Regions from separate parts of the Enterobacter cloacae complex sp. HYC003_NIDB genome, predicted to be linked through region 1. Evidence: predicted binding sites of a transcription regulator. Region 1 holds the regulator's gene; each other region holds the start of a gene.
The links. The regulator CRP, encoded in region 1, controls carbon source genes, mostly activating them, when cyclic AMP is high. The targets are predictions, from matches to a motif close to ATGTGANNNNNNTCACAT.
Positions count from the first base shown of each region.

Region 2: cdd (cytidine deaminase) is a predicted target of CRP. The motif match lies at 3,384-3,401, and genes of this name have one in related genera.
Region 3: azuC (stress response protein AzuC) is a predicted target of CRP. The motif match lies at 3,623-3,640, and genes of this name have one in related genera.

Region 1 is NZ_CP114220.1:404,764-410,372, reverse strand. It holds gene mdcA (malonate decarboxylase subunit alpha) at 1-648, opposite strand, end outside; gene O1722_RS01835 (hydrolase) at 877-1,896, shown strand; gene O1722_RS01830 (YheU family protein) at 1,896-2,114, shown strand; gene O1722_RS01825 (phosphoribulokinase) at 2,145-3,014, shown strand; gene O1722_RS01820 (OsmC family protein) at 3,101-3,505, opposite strand; gene crp (cAMP-activated global transcriptional regulator CRP) at 3,816-4,448, shown strand; gene O1722_RS01810 (YccS/YhfK family putative transporter) at 4,506-5,609, shown strand, end outside.
Region 2 is NZ_CP114220.1:1,630,242-1,635,850, reverse strand. It holds gene mdtQ (multidrug resistance outer membrane protein MdtQ) at 1-807, opposite strand, end outside; gene yohP (small membrane protein YohP) at 1,011-1,094, shown strand; gene dusC (tRNA dihydrouridine(16) synthase DusC) at 1,139-2,074, opposite strand; gene O1722_RS07715 (CidA/LrgA family protein) at 2,243-2,638, shown strand; gene O1722_RS07710 (CidB/LrgB family autolysis modulator) at 2,635-3,330, shown strand; gene cdd (cytidine deaminase) at 3,459-4,343, shown strand; gene sanA (outer membrane permeability protein SanA) at 4,471-5,181, shown strand; gene mglC (galactose/methyl galactoside ABC transporter permease MglC) at 5,309-5,609, opposite strand, start outside.
Region 3 is NZ_CP114220.1:1,934,782-1,940,390, reverse strand. It holds gene O1722_RS09110 (DJ-1 family glyoxalase III) at 1-122, opposite strand, end outside; gene O1722_RS09105 (non-heme ferritin-like protein) at 626-1,129, shown strand; gene O1722_RS09100 (anaerobic C4-dicarboxylate transporter) at 1,706-3,049, shown strand; gene O1722_RS09095 (DUF2766 family protein) at 3,130-3,381, opposite strand; gene azuC (stress response protein AzuC) at 3,488-3,571, opposite strand; gene O1722_RS09085 (MFS transporter) at 3,786-5,204, shown strand; gene O1722_RS09080 (RpiB/LacA/LacB family sugar-phosphate isomerase) at 5,247-5,609, opposite strand, start outside.

The sequences.
Region 1 (5,609 bases):
CTTATCGGCAACCACCACAAAATCAATCCACGAGCCCGGAATATCCACACGCGGCAGGTCGCACTCGTCGTCCACCAGCTCGTTCACCTGCGCGATGACGATGCCGTCATGGAACGCGGCGGCTTCCACCAGCGCCGGAGTATCTTCGGTACTCGCCCCGGTATAGAGGTTGCCTTTGCGGTCCGCTTTAAAACCGGCAATCAGCGCCACGTTTGGCGATAGGTCGACGTATAAACGTGAGTAGAGTTCGATGTAGGTGTGAATCGCCCCGATTTCGAGCTGACCATCCTCCAGCAGTTGGGAGATTCGCAGGCTTTGCGTACCGGAGAAGGAGAAGTCCAGCTTGCGGGCGATGCCTTTCTCAAAGATGTCCAGATGTTCGCTGCGGCCCACGCTCGGCATGATCATATGCAGATCGTGCACGATTTGCGGGTTCACTTCCGCCAGTGAACGGGAAAGGAAATCCGCCTGCTTCTGGTTGTTGCCTTCCAGAACGACTTTGTCGCCTGGTGCGATCAGTTTTTCCAGCATGGCGACAAGATCGCCGGTTGGCAGTACCTTGCCCTGCACCGGTACGGACGCCAGACGACGCGCTTTCTCACTGCGTCGGGTGTTCCATTGCCGGGTGGGTGTTTGCCCAGATAACATTATTAACCTCCTGATTCAGCACATCATTCTGATTTGCTTAACGTTGAGTAAAGTGTGCGCTCTGGTGAGAAAGGCATCAATTAAGCGTAGAGCCAAATCATTAGCCTGAGAGTAATAATCAAGGTAAATATTTGTGATCGGGATCAGTTCATGTTTCGGAAAAACGGGCTAAACGGGGTACAATTCGGAAGGTATAGTTAATTTCTGACAAGAATCAGCATCGCCCTTATGACCCAAATCATTCCCTCAGACTTCGACATTGCAGCCGAAGAGAGCGCAGAGTTCGTGCCCATGCGCGGTGTGGCTAACCCTCACCTGCAAACCATGCTGCCGCGCCTGATCCGCCGCAAGGTACAGTTTACCCCGCACTGGCAGCGCCTGGATTTGCCGGATGGCGACTTTTTGGATCTCGCCTGGAGCGAAGATCCGGATCGGGCCAGACATAAACCCCGTCTGGTGGTGTTTCACGGTCTGGAAGGCAGCCTGCACAGCCCTTACGCACACGGTCTCATTGAGGCGGCGAAAGCCCGCGGCTGGCTTGGGGTAGTGATGCATTTTCGCGGATGCAGCGGCGAGCCTAATCGTCAGAAACGTATTTATCACTCGGGTGAAACCGAGGACGGTACCTGGTTCCTGCGCTGGCTAAGAGACAATTTCGGCGAGGCGCCAACGGCAGCGGTGGGGTATTCGCTGGGCGGCAATATGCTGGCCTGCCTGCTGGCGAAGGAGAGCGACGCCGTACCGCTGGATGCGGCGGTGATCGTCTCTGCGCCCTTTATGCTGGAGCAGTGCAGCTATCATATGGAAAAGGGGTTTTCGCGAGTGTACCAGCGCTACCTGCTCAACCTGCTGAAAGCCAACGCCGCGCGCAAGCTGAAGGCCTATCCGGATACGCTGCCTGTAACGCTGCAACAGCTCAAACGCGTGAAGCGCCTGCGCGAGTTTGATGATTTGATCACCTCGAAAATTCACGGCTTTGCCGATGCGATTGACTATTACCGTCAGTGCAGCGCCATGCCTTTACTGAACCAAATCACGAAACCTACGCTGATTATCCACGCCAAAGATGATCCGTTTATGGATCACCACTCGATTCCGGCGCCCGATCATCTGCCGGCCAACGTGGAGTATCAGCTCACCCAATTCGGCGGACACGTCGGCTTTGTCGGCGGCACGCTGCGTCGGCCAAAAATGTGGCTTGAGACGCGTATTCCCGACTGGTTAACGGCTTATCTGGACGGTAAATAATGATTATTCCCTGGCAGGATCTCTCTCCCGACACGCTCGATAATCTGATTGAAAGCTTTGTCTTGCGCGAAGGCACCGATTATGGTGAACATGAACGTTCGCTTGAACAAAAGGTCAACGATGTTAAGCGCCAGCTTAAAAGCGGCGACGTGGTGCTGGTATGGTCCGAACTGCATGAGACGGTCAATATCATGCCACACAACGCGTTTCACGGCTGATCTTTACACTTTTCCAGTCAGGGAGTTGCTATGTCTGCCAGACATCCGGTTATTGCCATTACGGGTTCGAGTGGGGCGGGAACCACTACCACCAGCCTCGCCTTCCGCAAGATCTTCGCCCAGCTTAACTTACGGGCGGCAGAGGTAGAAGGCGACAGCTTTCACCGCTACACGCGCCCGGAGATGGATATGGCCATCCGCAAGGCGCGCGATCTGGGTAAACACATCAGCTACTTCGGCCCGGAGGCGAATGACTTCGGCCTGCTGGAGCAAACCTTCCGTGAATACGGGCAAAGCGGTACCGGGCAGTCCCGCAAGTATCTCCACACCTACGATGAAGCCGTGCCCTGGAACCAGGTCCCCGGCACGTTCACGCCCTGGCAGCCGCTGCCGGAACCGACTGACGTGCTGTTTTACGAAGGATTGCACGGCGGCGTGGTGACGCCTCAGCACGATGTGGCGCGCCACGTGGATTTGCTGGTGGGGGTGGTGCCGATTGTTAACCTTGAGTGGATCCAGAAGCTGACGCGTGACATGAGCGAGCGCGGCCATTCGCGAGAGGCGGTCATGGACTCGGTGGTGCGCTCCATGGAAGATTACATCAACTTCCTGACGCCGCAGTTCTCCCGAACCCACATTAACTTCCAGCGCGTCCCCACCGTGGACACCTCCAACCCGTTCGCTGCAAAAAGCATCCCTTCCCTGGACGAGAGCTTTGTGGTGATCCACTTCCGCAACCTGGAAGGCATTGATTACCCCTGGCTGCTGGCGATGCTACAGGGTTCGTTTATTTCGCACATGAATACGTTAGTGGTACCGGGCGGAAAAATGGGGCTGGCAATGGAGCTGATCATGACACCGCTGGTGCAGCGGCTGATGGAAGGAAAGCAGATCGCGTGAATTGTTTTGCCCGGTGGCGCTGCGCTTACCGGGCCTACGGGCGTGCTTTTGTAGGGCGGGTCAGCGAAGCGCCACCCGCCAAAAAATTAAGCCGCGATCACTTCATAAGAATGGGTGATTTTTACCGCTTTCTCCAGCATTAGCGCCACAGAGCAGTATTTCTCCGCAGACAGGTCAACCGCACGCGAGACCGCCGCATCCTTCAGTTCTTTGCCGGTGACGATAAAGTGCAGATTAATATGCGTAAACAGGCGTGGCGCCTCTTCGCGACGTTCTGACGTCAGCTTCACTTCACAATCGGTCACGTCATGACGGCCTTTTTGCAGGATCGACACCACGTCGATCGCGCTGCATCCGCCCGCCGCCATCAGCACCATTTCCATCGGGCTTGGCGCTTTATCGCCGGAGTTGCCATCCATCAAAACCTGGTGCCCGGAAGCAGACTCGCCCAGGAACGTTAACCCTTCAACCCATTTCACACGCGCTTGCATATTCACTCACTCCAACGTTGCATTTTTTATGACAGATTACGTGTACGTTACATTTCTCGCAACGGAAGGCGACCTGCGTCATGCTGAAGCGAGACACCAGGAGACACGCGGCGAAAGCTATGCTAAAACACTCTGGATGCTACAGTAATACATTGACGTTACACATGTATGCAGAGGACATCAAACTTTACTGGCTGCGAAACGTTACGACAGCCGACTTCCCAGGTATGGGTAAGAATTCGATTGCAACCCCAGAGTCCGGATGCATCTTATGACTCTGGTGACAGCTTATAACAGAGGATAACAGCGCATGGTGCTTGGCAAACCGCAAACAGACCCGACTCTCGAATGGTTCTTGTCTCATTGCCACATTCATAAGTACCCATCAAAGAGCACGCTGATTCACCAGGGTGAAAAAGCGGAAACGTTGTATTACATCGTTAAAGGCTCGGTGGCCGTGCTGATCAAAGATGAAGAAGGGAAAGAGATGATCCTTTCTTATCTGAACCAGGGCGATTTTATCGGTGAACTGGGCCTGTTTGAAGAAGGCCAGGAACGTAGCGCCTGGGTTCGTGCAAAAACAGCATGTGAAGTGGCTGAAATTTCTTACAAGAAATTCCGTCAGCTGATTCAGGTCAACCCTGACATCCTGATGCGTCTTTCTTCCCAGATGGCACGCCGTCTGCAAGTGACCTCTGAGAAGGTGGGTAACCTCGCCTTCCTGGACGTGACCGGTCGTATCGCGCAGACGCTGTTGAACCTGGCGAAACAGCCAGACGCCATGACCCACCCTGACGGTATGCAAATTAAAATTACCCGTCAGGAAATCGGTCAGATCGTCGGCTGCTCCCGTGAAACAGTGGGCCGTATCCTGAAGATGCTGGAAGACCAGAACCTGATCTCTGCCCACGGTAAAACTATCGTGGTCTACGGAACCCGTTAATTTCGGTCAAACGGCGTGCCGCCGCAGGGTGGCACGCCGTTTTTGTCTCTACTCCTCATGTGGCGCAGGCTGATCTATCACCCGGAAGTTAACTACGCACTACGACAAACGCTGGTGTTGTGTCTTCCCGTGGCCGTGGGCCTGATCCTCGGACATCTTCAGCAAGGCCTGCTGTTTTCCCTCGTGCCCGCCTGCTGCAACATTGCCGGTCTGGATACACCGCATAAACGCTTTTTTAAACGTCTGATTATTGGCGGCAGCCTGTTTGCCGGCTGTAGCCTTGCCGTACAACTCTTACTGGCCCGCGACATTCCTCTGCCGTTGATCCTGACCGTGCTGGCGATGACGCTCGGCGTCACCGCCGAAATCAGCTCGCTGCACGCCCGGCTGCTTCCCGCGTCGCTGATTGCCGCCATCTTCACCTTAAGCCTTGCGGGCAATATGCCGGTGTGGGAGCCATTGCTGATCTACGCCCTCGGCACGCTGTGGTACGGGCTGTTTAACTGGTTCTGGTTCTGGCTGTGGCGGGAACAGCCGCTGCGCGAATCCCTGAGCCTGCTCTACGTGCAGCTTGCTGAATACTGCGAAGCAAAATACACCCTGCTCACTCAACATACCGACCCGGAAAAATCCCTGCCGCCGCTGCTGGCGCGCCAGCAAAAAGTGGTGGATCTGATCAGCCAGTGCTATCAGCAGTTGCACATGCTTGCCGCCAACAAAAATCATGAATACAAGCGGCTGCTGCGAACCTTCCAGGTCGGGCTGGATTTGCAGGAGCATATCTCCGTCAGCCTTCATAATCCGGAAGAGGTGCAAAAGCTGGTGGAGCGCAGCCATGCGGAAGCGGTGATCCGCTGGAACGCGCAGACCGTCGCGGCCCGCCTGCGGGTGCTGGCTGACGATATCCTCTATCACCGCTACCCGACGCGCTTTAACATGGACAAACAGCTCGGCGCGCTGGAAAAGATTGCGCGTCAGCACGCGGATAACCCGGTCGGGCAATTTGCTGCCTGGCATTTCAGCCGCATCGCCCGGGTGTTACGCACCCAGCGCCCGCTTTATGCCCGGGACCTGATGGCCGATAAGCAAAAACGGCTGCCGCTGCTGCCCGCGCTCAAAAGCTATCTATCACTGAAATCTTCCGCCCTGCGCAATGCCGCG
Region 2 (5,609 bases), 1.2 Mb from region 1:
CCGGGCGAGCGTGACTGAAGGGGTATGGGTCAACGCATTCAGACGCGCCTCAATGACCTTCATTTTGCCGTGCACGTCAGCGAGCTGTTCATCGGTTTTGCTGGCATTAATATCCGTTTCAACGCCTTCCACCGAGGAGGTAATGCCGTGCTGATAAAGCTCACGATCGGCACCGATGATATTTTCCTGCTCCCGTTTGATTTGCGCGAGTACGTCACCCACCGCGGCCTCGGTCTGCCAGTCCCAGTACAGCCGCGCGACGCTGCTGGCGAGCAGCTGGCGGGTCTGCTCCAGCTCCGCTTTTTGCGCATTCACCTGACCGATGCGGGCCTCAATTTGGGCGCGGTTTTTACCCCATAAATCCAGATCCCAACCCGCCGTCAGACCAAAGGTGCCGTTGGTGTACCAGGGGCCGGTTGTCCCCGCCGCCGGGTCGGTCAGCGCAAATGGCCCCATCAGCCCCTCTGCCGACATTTTTTGCCGTTCAACATCTGCGGAAAAATCCAGCTGTGGACCCTCAGCAGCGACAGCGGCTTTCGCCTGTGCTTCCGCCAGGGTGATACGCTGACGGGCAATTTGCATATCCGGCGCATCCTCCAGCGCTTTGTCGATCAGCGCGTTGAGCTGGGGGTCGTTAAAGTCTTTCCACCATTCGCTTTTTGGCCAGTCGGCATGACGCAGTTGGGTATTTACAGCTGCGGCGGCGGCTTGCGTTTTTACTGGAGACACCGTGGCATGTTCCGGCGCGCAGGCGGCCAGCATAAAAACAAGAGGAGCACTCAGAGATAAAGTAAGAGAACGTTTCATTACGCCATGAACTCAAAAAAATAAAGGCGCAACTTACGCTTACTGACGTTCCGTTTTTTAGTAACGCGTGGCAATCCGCATATTGTTATACATTTTCATATCCGGAAATTTATTCTCCAAGACAATGATTTAATTTCATGTATTCATGCTAATTATGAATTGGCTGCTACACTTACTTCGACAGACATACGCAGGAGAGGCGAATGAAAATATTATTGTGGGTTATTTTGATTATATTTCTGATAGGGCTGCTGGTGGTAACCGGCGTATTTAAGATGATTTTCTGATTCTGTTGCCCGGCTCCGCGCCGGGCAAACACTTCACACTTCGCTCAGGATTTTGACTGGATCACCCGGGCAATATCCGCAGACGTCTGTAGGGTACGGATCTCCTGAAATAATCCCAGCGCGTCGTCGTACTCTTTACGCAAATAACTCAGCCACTGCTTAATGCGCGCGACGTGATACAAGCCGGTATCGCCCTGCTTTTCCAGCCGCGTGTATTTTTGCAGTAGTTTCACCACATCCGCCCACGGCATCCGCGGCTCATTATATTTCACCACCCGGCTGAGGTTCGGCACGTTCAGCGCACCGCGGCCAATCATCACGGCATTACAGCCGGTCTCTTTGAGGCAGGCCTGCGCGCTCTCATAATCCCAGATTTCGCCGTTGGCAATCACCGGGATCGTAAGCCGTTTGCGGATCTCGCCAATCGCCTGCCAGTTAATGCGCTCGGCTTTATAACCATCCTCTTTGGTTCGCCCGTGCACCACCAGCTCGGTGGCGCCCGCCTGCTGCACCGCGTCAGCAATTTCAAACTGCTTGTCGTCGCTGTCCCATCCCAGACGCACTTTGACCGTCACCGGCAGGTGCGATGGCACCGCCTCACGCATGGCCTTTGCGCCGCGATAAATCAGCTCCGGATCTTTAAGTAGCGTCGCCCCCCCGCCGCTGCCGTTGACCAGCTTTGACGGACAGCCGCAGTTAAGATCGACGCCGTACGAACCAAGCGCTACCGCGCGGGCGGCGTTTTCAGCCAGCCACTCAGGATACTGGCCGAGCAGCTGGACACGCACCAGCGTACCGGACGGGGTACGGCTCTGACGATGCAGTTCCGGGCAGAGACGATAAAATGATTTTTCTGGCAGCAACATATCGACCACGCGCAGAAACTCCGTCACGCAGAGATCGTAATCGTTCACCTCGGTAAGCAGCTCGCGCACGAGAGAGTCGAGCACACCTTCCATCGGGGCCAGTAAAACACGCATTCTGAGTACCTGTGAAAAAAGACGCGCTATAGTAGCTGCTCTCTATGTATGTTGAAAGCCCGGCGTTCCATTGCGGAATGTCTGGTATGCCCAAAATTCATGATGTGATCCGTGGCACATTTTCAGGTTTAATTGTATGATGAATACGTCTCAGCAAGGACTTTCACCATGAGCAAATCACTGAATACTATCTGGCAATACCTTCGCGCCTTCGTCCTCATTTATGCCTGCCTGTACGCCGGCATTTTTATCGCTTCGCTGCTGCCGATTACGATACCCGGCAGCATTATCGGCATGCTGATCCTGTTTGTGCTACTGGCATTACAGGTGCTGCCCGCGAAATGGGTTAATCCGGGGTGCTTCGTTCTCATTCGCTATATGGCCCTGCTTTTTGTGCCTATCGGCGTTGGGGTGATGCAGTATTACGATGTGCTTAAAGCGCAGTTCGGCCCGATTGTGGTCTCCTGCGCCATCAGTACGCTGGTGGTATTCCTGGTCGTCAGCTGGAGTTCACACATTGTGCATGGCGAACGCAAGGTCGTCGGGGAGAGAACAAAAAAATGATGGCGAATATCTGGTGGTCCCTGCCGTTAACCCTGGTGGTGTTCTTTGCTGCGCGTAAGCTTGCGGTGCGTTTCAAAATGCCGTTGCTCAACCCGCTGCTGGTCGCCATGGTGGTGATTATTCCTTTTCTGCTGCTCACCGGCATTCCTTATGAGCGTTACTTCGCCGGGAGCAAGATCCTCAACGATTTGTTGCAGCCTGCCGTGGTGGCGCTGGCGTTTCCTTTATATGAGCAACTGCATCAGATCCGCGCGCGCTGGAAATCCATCATTACCATCTGCTTTGTGGGTAGCCTTGTTGCGATGATCACCGGTACCTCGGTGGCCTTATTGATGGGCGCGTCGCCGCAGATCGCCGCCTCTATCCTGCCTAAATCCGTCACCACGCCGATTGCCATGGCCGTGGGCGGCAGCATCGGGGGCATTCCGGCCATCAGCGCCGTGTGCGTGATTTTCGTCGGTATCCTGGGCGCGGTGTTTGGTCATACGCTGCTGAATATCATGAAAATTCGGACCAAAGCGGCACGCGGTCTGGCGATGGGTACCGCCTCGCACGCGCTGGGCACCGCACGCTGCGCGGAACTGGATTATCAGGAAGGGGCATTCAGCTCGCTGGCGCTGGTGATCTGCGGGATTATCACTTCCCTGGTCGCGCCGTTTATCTTCCCGATTATTCTGGCAGTCATGGGCTAAAATTTGCGATGCGTCGCGCAAATTTCATTTTCATTTCATAAGTTGCACACATAATGAGATTTGGATCACATATAAAGGCCGTACGGCTCCGTACACTACCGATCCATTAACCTTGATGAGGCAACGTCATGCATCCACGTTTTCAAGCTGCTTTCTCTCAGCTTGCAGAGAATTTGCAATCAGCCCTGGCTCCGGTTCTGGCGGATGCGCATTTCCCCGCCCTGCTGACGGCAGATCAGGTCACGGCCCTTAAACAGGCAACGGGGCTGGACGAAGACGCGCTGGCTTTCGCCCTGCTGCCCCTTGCGGCTGCCTGCGCCCGCGCTGACCTTTCCCATTTTAACGTAGGCGCAATTGCGCGCGGCGTGAGCGGAACCTGGTACTTCGGCGGAAACATGGAGTTCATCGGTGCGACCATGCAGCAAACCGTCCACGCGGAGCAGAGCGCCATCAGTCACGCCTGGCTGCGCGGCGAAAAAGCCCTGCGCGCCATCACCGTCAACTATACCCCTTGCGGCCACTGCCGCCAGTTTATGAATGAGCTGAACAGCGGTCTTGAACTGCGTATCAACCTGCCGGGACGCGCACCGCATACGCTGGGTGATTACCTGCCGGATGCTTTCGGCCCGAAAGATCTTGAGATCAAAACCCTGCTGATGGACGAGCAGGACCACGGTTATGCGCTCTCGGGAGATGAGCTGAGCGAAGCGGCCATTGCCGCCGCCAATAAAAGCCACACGCCATACAGCAAATCTCCAAGCGGCGTCGCCCTTCAGTGCCGCGACGGCCGCATCTTCACCGGCAGCTATGCAGAGAACGCCGCATTTAACCCGACGCTGCCTCCGCTCCAGGGTGCCCTGAACCTGCTTAGCCTGAACGGGTATGACTACCCGGATATTCAGCGCGCAATCCTGGCTGAAAAGGCCGATGCGCCGCTGATCCAGTGGGACGCGACCGCAGCCACGCTGAAAGCGCTGGGCTGTTCAACCATCGACCGCGTGCTGCTGGCATAATCTGTTCGGCGGGCAGAGTTGCCCGCCAGTCTGACGAAAAACCCCTCAGTTGAATCGCTGTTTCTTGCGCTAACCAGGCGGGTACAGTAGCCTGAGGGAAATTTCATCATCGGTACGAGCCATCTGCATGTTAAAGCGCGTGTTTTACAGCCTGTCTGTCCTGGTCGGCATACTGCTGTTGATCGTGCTGGGTCTCGACCGCTGGATGAGCTGGAAAACAGCCCCCTACATTTTTGATGACCTACAGGATCTCCCCTACCGTCAGGTTGGTGTGGTGCTTGGCACCGCCAAGTATTACCGCACTGGCGTCATAAATCAGTATTACCGGTATCGTATTCAGGGCGCGCTGAACGCCTATAACAGCGGCAAGGTGAACTATCTGCTGCTGAGCGGCGATAACGCGCTGCAAAGCTATAACGAGCCGGTGACGATGCGCAAAGATCTGATTGCCGCAGGCGTCGACCCGGCCGATATCGTGCTCGACTACGCCGGATTCCGCACGCTTGATTCCATCGTGCGTACCCGCAAGGTGTTCGACACCAATGATTTCATCATCATTACCCAGCGTTTCCACTGCGAGCGGGCGCTGTTTATCGCCCTGCATATGGGCATTCAGGCGCAGTGTTATGCGGTGCCATCGCCAAAGGATATGCTGAGCGTGCGCGTACGTGAGTTTGGCGCTCGTTTTGGCGCGCTGGCTGACCTGTACTTATTCAAACGTGAACCGCGCTTTTTAGGCCCGCTGGTGCCGATCCCAACGATGCACGAAGTGCCGGAGAATGCACAGGGTTACCCGGCGGTAACGCCAGAGCAGTTGCTGGAAATTCAGAAGAAGTAATAACTTTTGTCGGGTGGCGGCTTCGCCTTACCCGACCTACGATCGCGATTTTGTAGGCCCGGTAAGCGTCGCGCCACCAGGCAAAAAAAGGCCCGCTACGTGAGCGGGCCTTTTCATTCTGAAGATCTTACTTCTTACGCGCGTACTTCAGTGAATCCAGCGCAACCGCGAAGATGATGATGGCGCCCTTGATGATGTACTGCCAGTAGGGGTTCACGCCGATGTAGGTCAGGCCGTAGTTGATAACGGTGAAGATGATCACACCGGTCACCACGCCCAGCACGGTACCCACGCCGCCGCTGAAGGAGACGCCGCCAACCACGCAGGCTGCAATCGCATCCAGTTCGTACATAAAGCCGAGGTTGTTGGTTGCAGAGCCGATACGGCCCGCTTCCAGCATCCCGCCGAAGGCGTAGAAGACCCCGGAC
Region 3 (5,609 bases), 1.5 Mb from region 1:
GCACGGGACTCCGCACAGGCCAGCGTCTCCACCTCAATCTGTAAACGCCGCAGAATATCAATCGTGATAATCGCTTCTGCTTCTTCAAAACCGGGTGCCAGCAGCACCGCAACGTTAGCCATCATAAACCTCAACGAATGAAAAGATGTAAAACAGTGTTTCATTTTCACTCTTTATCAGATCACAATCTTGCGACGCGATCACAGAACCGTATATTGAGTGAAAATTGATTTAGCTCAAATTTGATACGACAGGATATATTTGCAGATATTATTTCTGATTTAACACTTTTACAGAATTTCCCGCCAAAGAACGTTTCCTGAAACGATAAAAATGAGCGATATTAATTTCACACCCATTAAAATCAACAAGTTATATTAAACACAATCTCTTAACCCTCTTTCTATTCTGGGCTATATTTAAATTTGTAATGTATGGTAAACACAGCCTTATTAAGAGTTTTCTTAAGTCAAAGAGAAGCGTATGCTTATTTAAATCGAACACAGGAAGTGAATTTTCGAGTTTTTTACCTTGCAGAAATCTATTTCTGCCATTCAATCGTCAATACCTGCCGGGTCAGGTTAAGTAGCGGACATCAAGTCCCACAGTCAATAAGGATATGAGAATGACTACCCAAACGATGATGCAAAAACTGAATGCCCAGATGAACCTGGAGTTTTATGCTTCAAATCTGCATCTGCATTTGAGCGCGTGGTGTTCCAGAAAAAGCCTCAACGGCACTGCCACCTTCTTTCGTACTCAGGCGCAAAGTAACGTCACGCACATGATGCGCGTCTTTAATTTTTTGAAAGCTGTCGGGGCAAACCCTACCGTCAAAGAGCTTGAAACGATTGAAGATAATTATACTTCTCTGGAAGAACTGTTTCAGAAAACGCTCGAAGAGTATGAGCAACGCTGTGCGAAGCTGAGCAAACTGGCTGATGAAGCCAAAGCGCAACGGGACATCATTACCCTCAAGTTTTTACGTGATATGGACAGAGAGCAGCAGCAGGATGGCATGCTGCTGAAGACGCTCGCAGATGAAATCCGCAACGCGAAACGCGCGGGGATTTGTCTGGAGCAGACGGACCGCCATCTTCTCGACATTGCTACCGTGCAACACCACTAAGTCCTTCACCCGCTCCCGTCAGGGCTGAGAGTTCCCCACAAAATAATGCCTGCACAGACGGCCCCCTCTCCCTTGAGGGAGAGGGCTGGGGTGAGGGGGAACATACGGCTCTGGTGGTCATTCCGTTCACTTTATGTTCCTTGCTACTCTGTCACGGCATAACCGGTGAACGTGCCAGGGTGGCTCAGTCGCCACAACCCTGGCGACCCGGGCTTCCGGCGGAAAATCGCCGCTTCGCGGTACCTTCGGCTTATTCCTTCCGGCTTATCGGGGACGGGCGGAGGTAACATCCCTGTAAAGCCCGCCCTCTCGGCGCATCCCTGCGCCTCGCCCCGGCCTACAGGAAACGCCTCAGCGATTTACAGCCGGACCGAGGCATCGCTGAAAGCCTTCAGTTATTCTGAAGGCAACGTTATCGCTTTTGCTTTCAAATTACTGGGGATCCCTCAGCCCGTCAGGGAGTGGGTACCAACTCCCTGCTTTTGCTGACATTTAACAAATCAGATCTTGCTCCCAATGAATAACCATACATCGTGTAATGATTTGTTTAATTACATTCATTAACGAGGGAGCATCATGATCACCATTGAGTTTATTGTCATTATTCTCTGCCTGCTGATAGGCACCCGCTTCGGCGGGATGGGCCTGGGGCTGATAAGCGGCATCGGCCTGTTTGTTTTGAGTTTTGTCTTTGGTCTGCAACCCGGTAAACCGCCGGTTGACGTGATGCTCACGATCCTCGCCGTCATCGGCTGTGCGGCCACGCTACAGACCGCCGGTGGCCTGAATGTAATGATGCAGTTTGCAGAGCGCCTGCTGCGTAAACATCCCCAGCACATCACCCTTCTCGCACCGTTTACCACCTGGATGTTGACCTTCCTGTGCGGGACCGGGCACGTCGTCTACACCATGTTTCCCATTATCGCGGATATCGCCCTGAAAAAAGGCATACGCCCGGAACGGCCGATGGCGGTGGCCTCGGTGGCATCTCAGATGGCGATCACCGCCTCCCCCGTTTCCGTGGCCGTCGTTTCGCTGGTCTCGATTCTGGGTGCGCAGCACGGTATCGGCCACGCGTGGGGGATCCTCGAAATTCTTGCGGTCTCCGTACCGGCCTCACTGTCTGGCGTCGCCATTGCGGCGCTGTGGAGCTTGCGTCGCGGGAAAAACCTCGCAGACGATCCTGAATTTCAGGAAAAGCTGAAAGATCCGAAACAGCGGGAGTTTATCTATGGAGGAACGGAGACGTTGATGGATCAACGTTTCCCGAAACAGGCCTACTGGTCCACGTGGATCTTCTTCGCCGGGATTGCCATAGTGGTCCTGCTGGGTGCGCTGCCCGAGCTGCGTCCGGCGTTTGAGATCAAAGGGAAAATGACAGCCCTGTCGATGAACCTTGTCATTCAAATGATGATGCTGATCGCCGGGGCCATCATGCTGATGACCTGCAAGGTGAATGCGTCGGCCATTTCAAACGGGGCGGTATTTAAGGCGGGGATGGTCGCGATTTTCTCGGTGTTTGGCGTGGCGTGGATGAGCGATACCTTTTTTCAGGCGCATCTCGACGAGCTGAAAATGGCGCTGGAGGGGGTGGTGAAAAGTCATCCCTGGACGTATGCCATCGTGCTGTTCCTGGTATCAAAACTGGTCAACAGCCAGGCTGCGGCCTTGACCGCGGTCGCCCCGATGGGGTTGATGCTGGGCATCGATCCGAAAATGCTGGTGGCCTTCTTCCCGGCATCCTACGGCTACTTTGTGCTGCCCACCTATCCGAGCGATCTGGCCTGTATCGGGTTCGATCGCTCCGGCACCACCCGCATCGGTAAATTCATCATCAACCACAGCTTTATTCTGCCGGGGCTGATTGGCGTCAGCTGTGCCTGCGTGGTGAGCTATCTGCTGGTGCAGACGTTCTTCTGATCCTTCTGCGGGCGACAGGCTCTGTCGCCCTTCGACGTAAAAGCAGAAAAGAGTTTCTAATTTTAAAACATCGGTTTATTTTAGTGTGACTCACCCTGCGGTGTGAAGCGGAGTTCAATCAGCGCAATCGCTTTCTGGATCGCGCGGAGCGTAACCGGGTCCGCCGCAGCAGGATGGTTGGTGAAATCGATGTTTTTCAGCTGGGTCGACATCTTTTCGCGTACCTCAACCGGCGCGATAACGTCAATCACATCAAGGATTTGTTTGATAACCAGCTGGCAGGCGACGACGTCAGATACCAGTTCCTGATCGGCGCTCAGGTTTTGTGACATGGGGTTCTCCTTATTCAAAGGCCGCCATAGTAGCAAAACAGACGCCCTTCCATCTCCCTCTCGTCGTCCGCAGACATAAAAAAACCTGCCGAAGCAGGTTTTTTTATCAGAACATCGCACCCGGTGGGACGTCTTTAAACGTTGTGCAGTAGTTTGCCCACATGCTTTTCAGGATTTTGCGCAGTTTCATTATGTTGCTCCAGTAACGTGTTATGCAGGTGTTATTGTCAATACGCTTATAATATGACCACCATCACAAAAATCAACCATTTTGTGACCTGCATCACGGTTATTAAACCCTCAGTGCTGCTGGTTTGTTAAAAAAAGCCATGATAAATCCGCACGTTACAGGCTTATAAATTCCAGTAAATGTTTATAAAATTTTTTGAGCGGGCAGGAAGAGAATGAGTGAAAACGTATCCGGCAAAGAGAGCCGTGGATTATCGCCTGCGGCGCTGCTGGTGGCCGGTGCTTTCTTTATGGAGTTTCTGGATGGGACGGTGATCGCCACCGCGTTGCCGGATATGGCAAAAAGCTTCGGCGACCAGGCGGTGGATCTGAATATCGGCATCAGCGCCTATCTGATCACCCTGGCCGTACTGATCCCCGCCAGCGGCTGGATCGCCGACCGCTTCGGCGCGCGAAAAGTGTTTGCCCTCGCGCTGGCGATCTTCACGCTGGCCTCGGTATTTTGCGGCCTGTCCACCACGCTCGATCAGTTCGTTGCGATGCGCGTCCTCCAGGGCATGGGTGGCGCGCTGATGGTGCCCGTAGGTCGCCTGGCCGTGCTACGCACCACGCCAAAACATCAGCTCATCACGGCAATCGCCACCCTGACGTGGCCTGCGCTGGTCGCGCCGATCATCGGCCCGCCGCTGGGTGGGTTCATTACCAGCTATGCCGACTGGCGCTGGATCTTCTTTATTAACGTGCCGCTGGGGATAATCGCCATTTTGCTGGCACTGCGCATCATTCCGGACCTGCATGAAGATACGCGCCGACCGTTTGATTTACCGGGTTTTGTTGTCACCACCCTTGCCATGGTGAGCCTGGTTTATGCGATGGAGTTGATGGGCGCAGAGCCTCTGCGAACAGGATTAACCGCCACGCTGTTTATCGTCGGTGTCGTCGCCTTAAGCCTGGCGCTGCGTCACTTTAAGCGGGCAACCTGGCCGATGATCAGGCTCGATGCGATGCAGGTGCCGACGTTTCGCGTCACCCTGTACGGCGGATCGCTGTTTCGCGCCTCCATCAGCGCGGTTCCGTTCCTGTTACCGCTGATGTTCCAGGTCGGCTTTGGCATGGACGCGTTCCATTCTGGCCTGCTGGTGCTGGCGGTTTTCGTTGGCAATCTCACCATTAAACCGGCGACGACGCCGCTTATCCGCAGCCTGGGGTTTAAGCGGCTGTTGCTGATTAACGGTGCGTTGAATGTCCTGGCGTTGCTGGCCTGCGCGTTTCTTACGCCGCAGACGCCCGCGTGGCTCATCATGCTGATCCTTTATCTGGGCGGCGTTTTCCGTTCGATTCAGTTTACAGCCATCAGTACGTTGGCTTTTGCGGATGTGCCATCGGTGCAGATGAGCTATGCCAATACTCTGTTTTCAACCGCAACGCAGCTTGCCGTGGGGCTTGGGATCACGCTCGGGGCGATTGGTATTCGTATCGGGGAAAAAGTCAGTGAGGCGATGGGGATTGCCGGTATGCCAGGAATGAGCTTCCGGCTGGCATTTGTGGCAATCGCGCTGATCTGCCTGGTGGGAATGGTTGACACGCTGCGTCTGACTCAAGATGCGGGCAGCGCGGTCTCATCGAAAAAGTAACGCTATCTGCCGGGCAGGCAACGCACCGCCCGGCAAAGTAAATCAGCCAACAATACCGCGCACGAAGGCTTCAATCTCTTTGTCCTGGCAGTTCTCGAAGAAGCACTGCTGGAAGCGCTGGCCTGATACGGCGGTTTTAACCAGCTCAGGATCGATTGCTCGCAGGGTATCCAGATAGTTTTCTTTCACCACCGCCGCTTTCACCTGGTTCAGGATCCCGGCGTTACGCACCTGCGGCTCTTTACGCTCTGGTGGATAGCCTTCGCCATTGCGTCCGGTAAACGCTTTCTCAAAGATAAAGCGTACGTTCAGTTCTGCCCCCCAGCCGAAGCCCTTCGCAAACGGCAGAGAAAGCGCGTTACCGTTGTTGATTTGCGCAAACAGGAAAGCATCCGCAGGATCGAT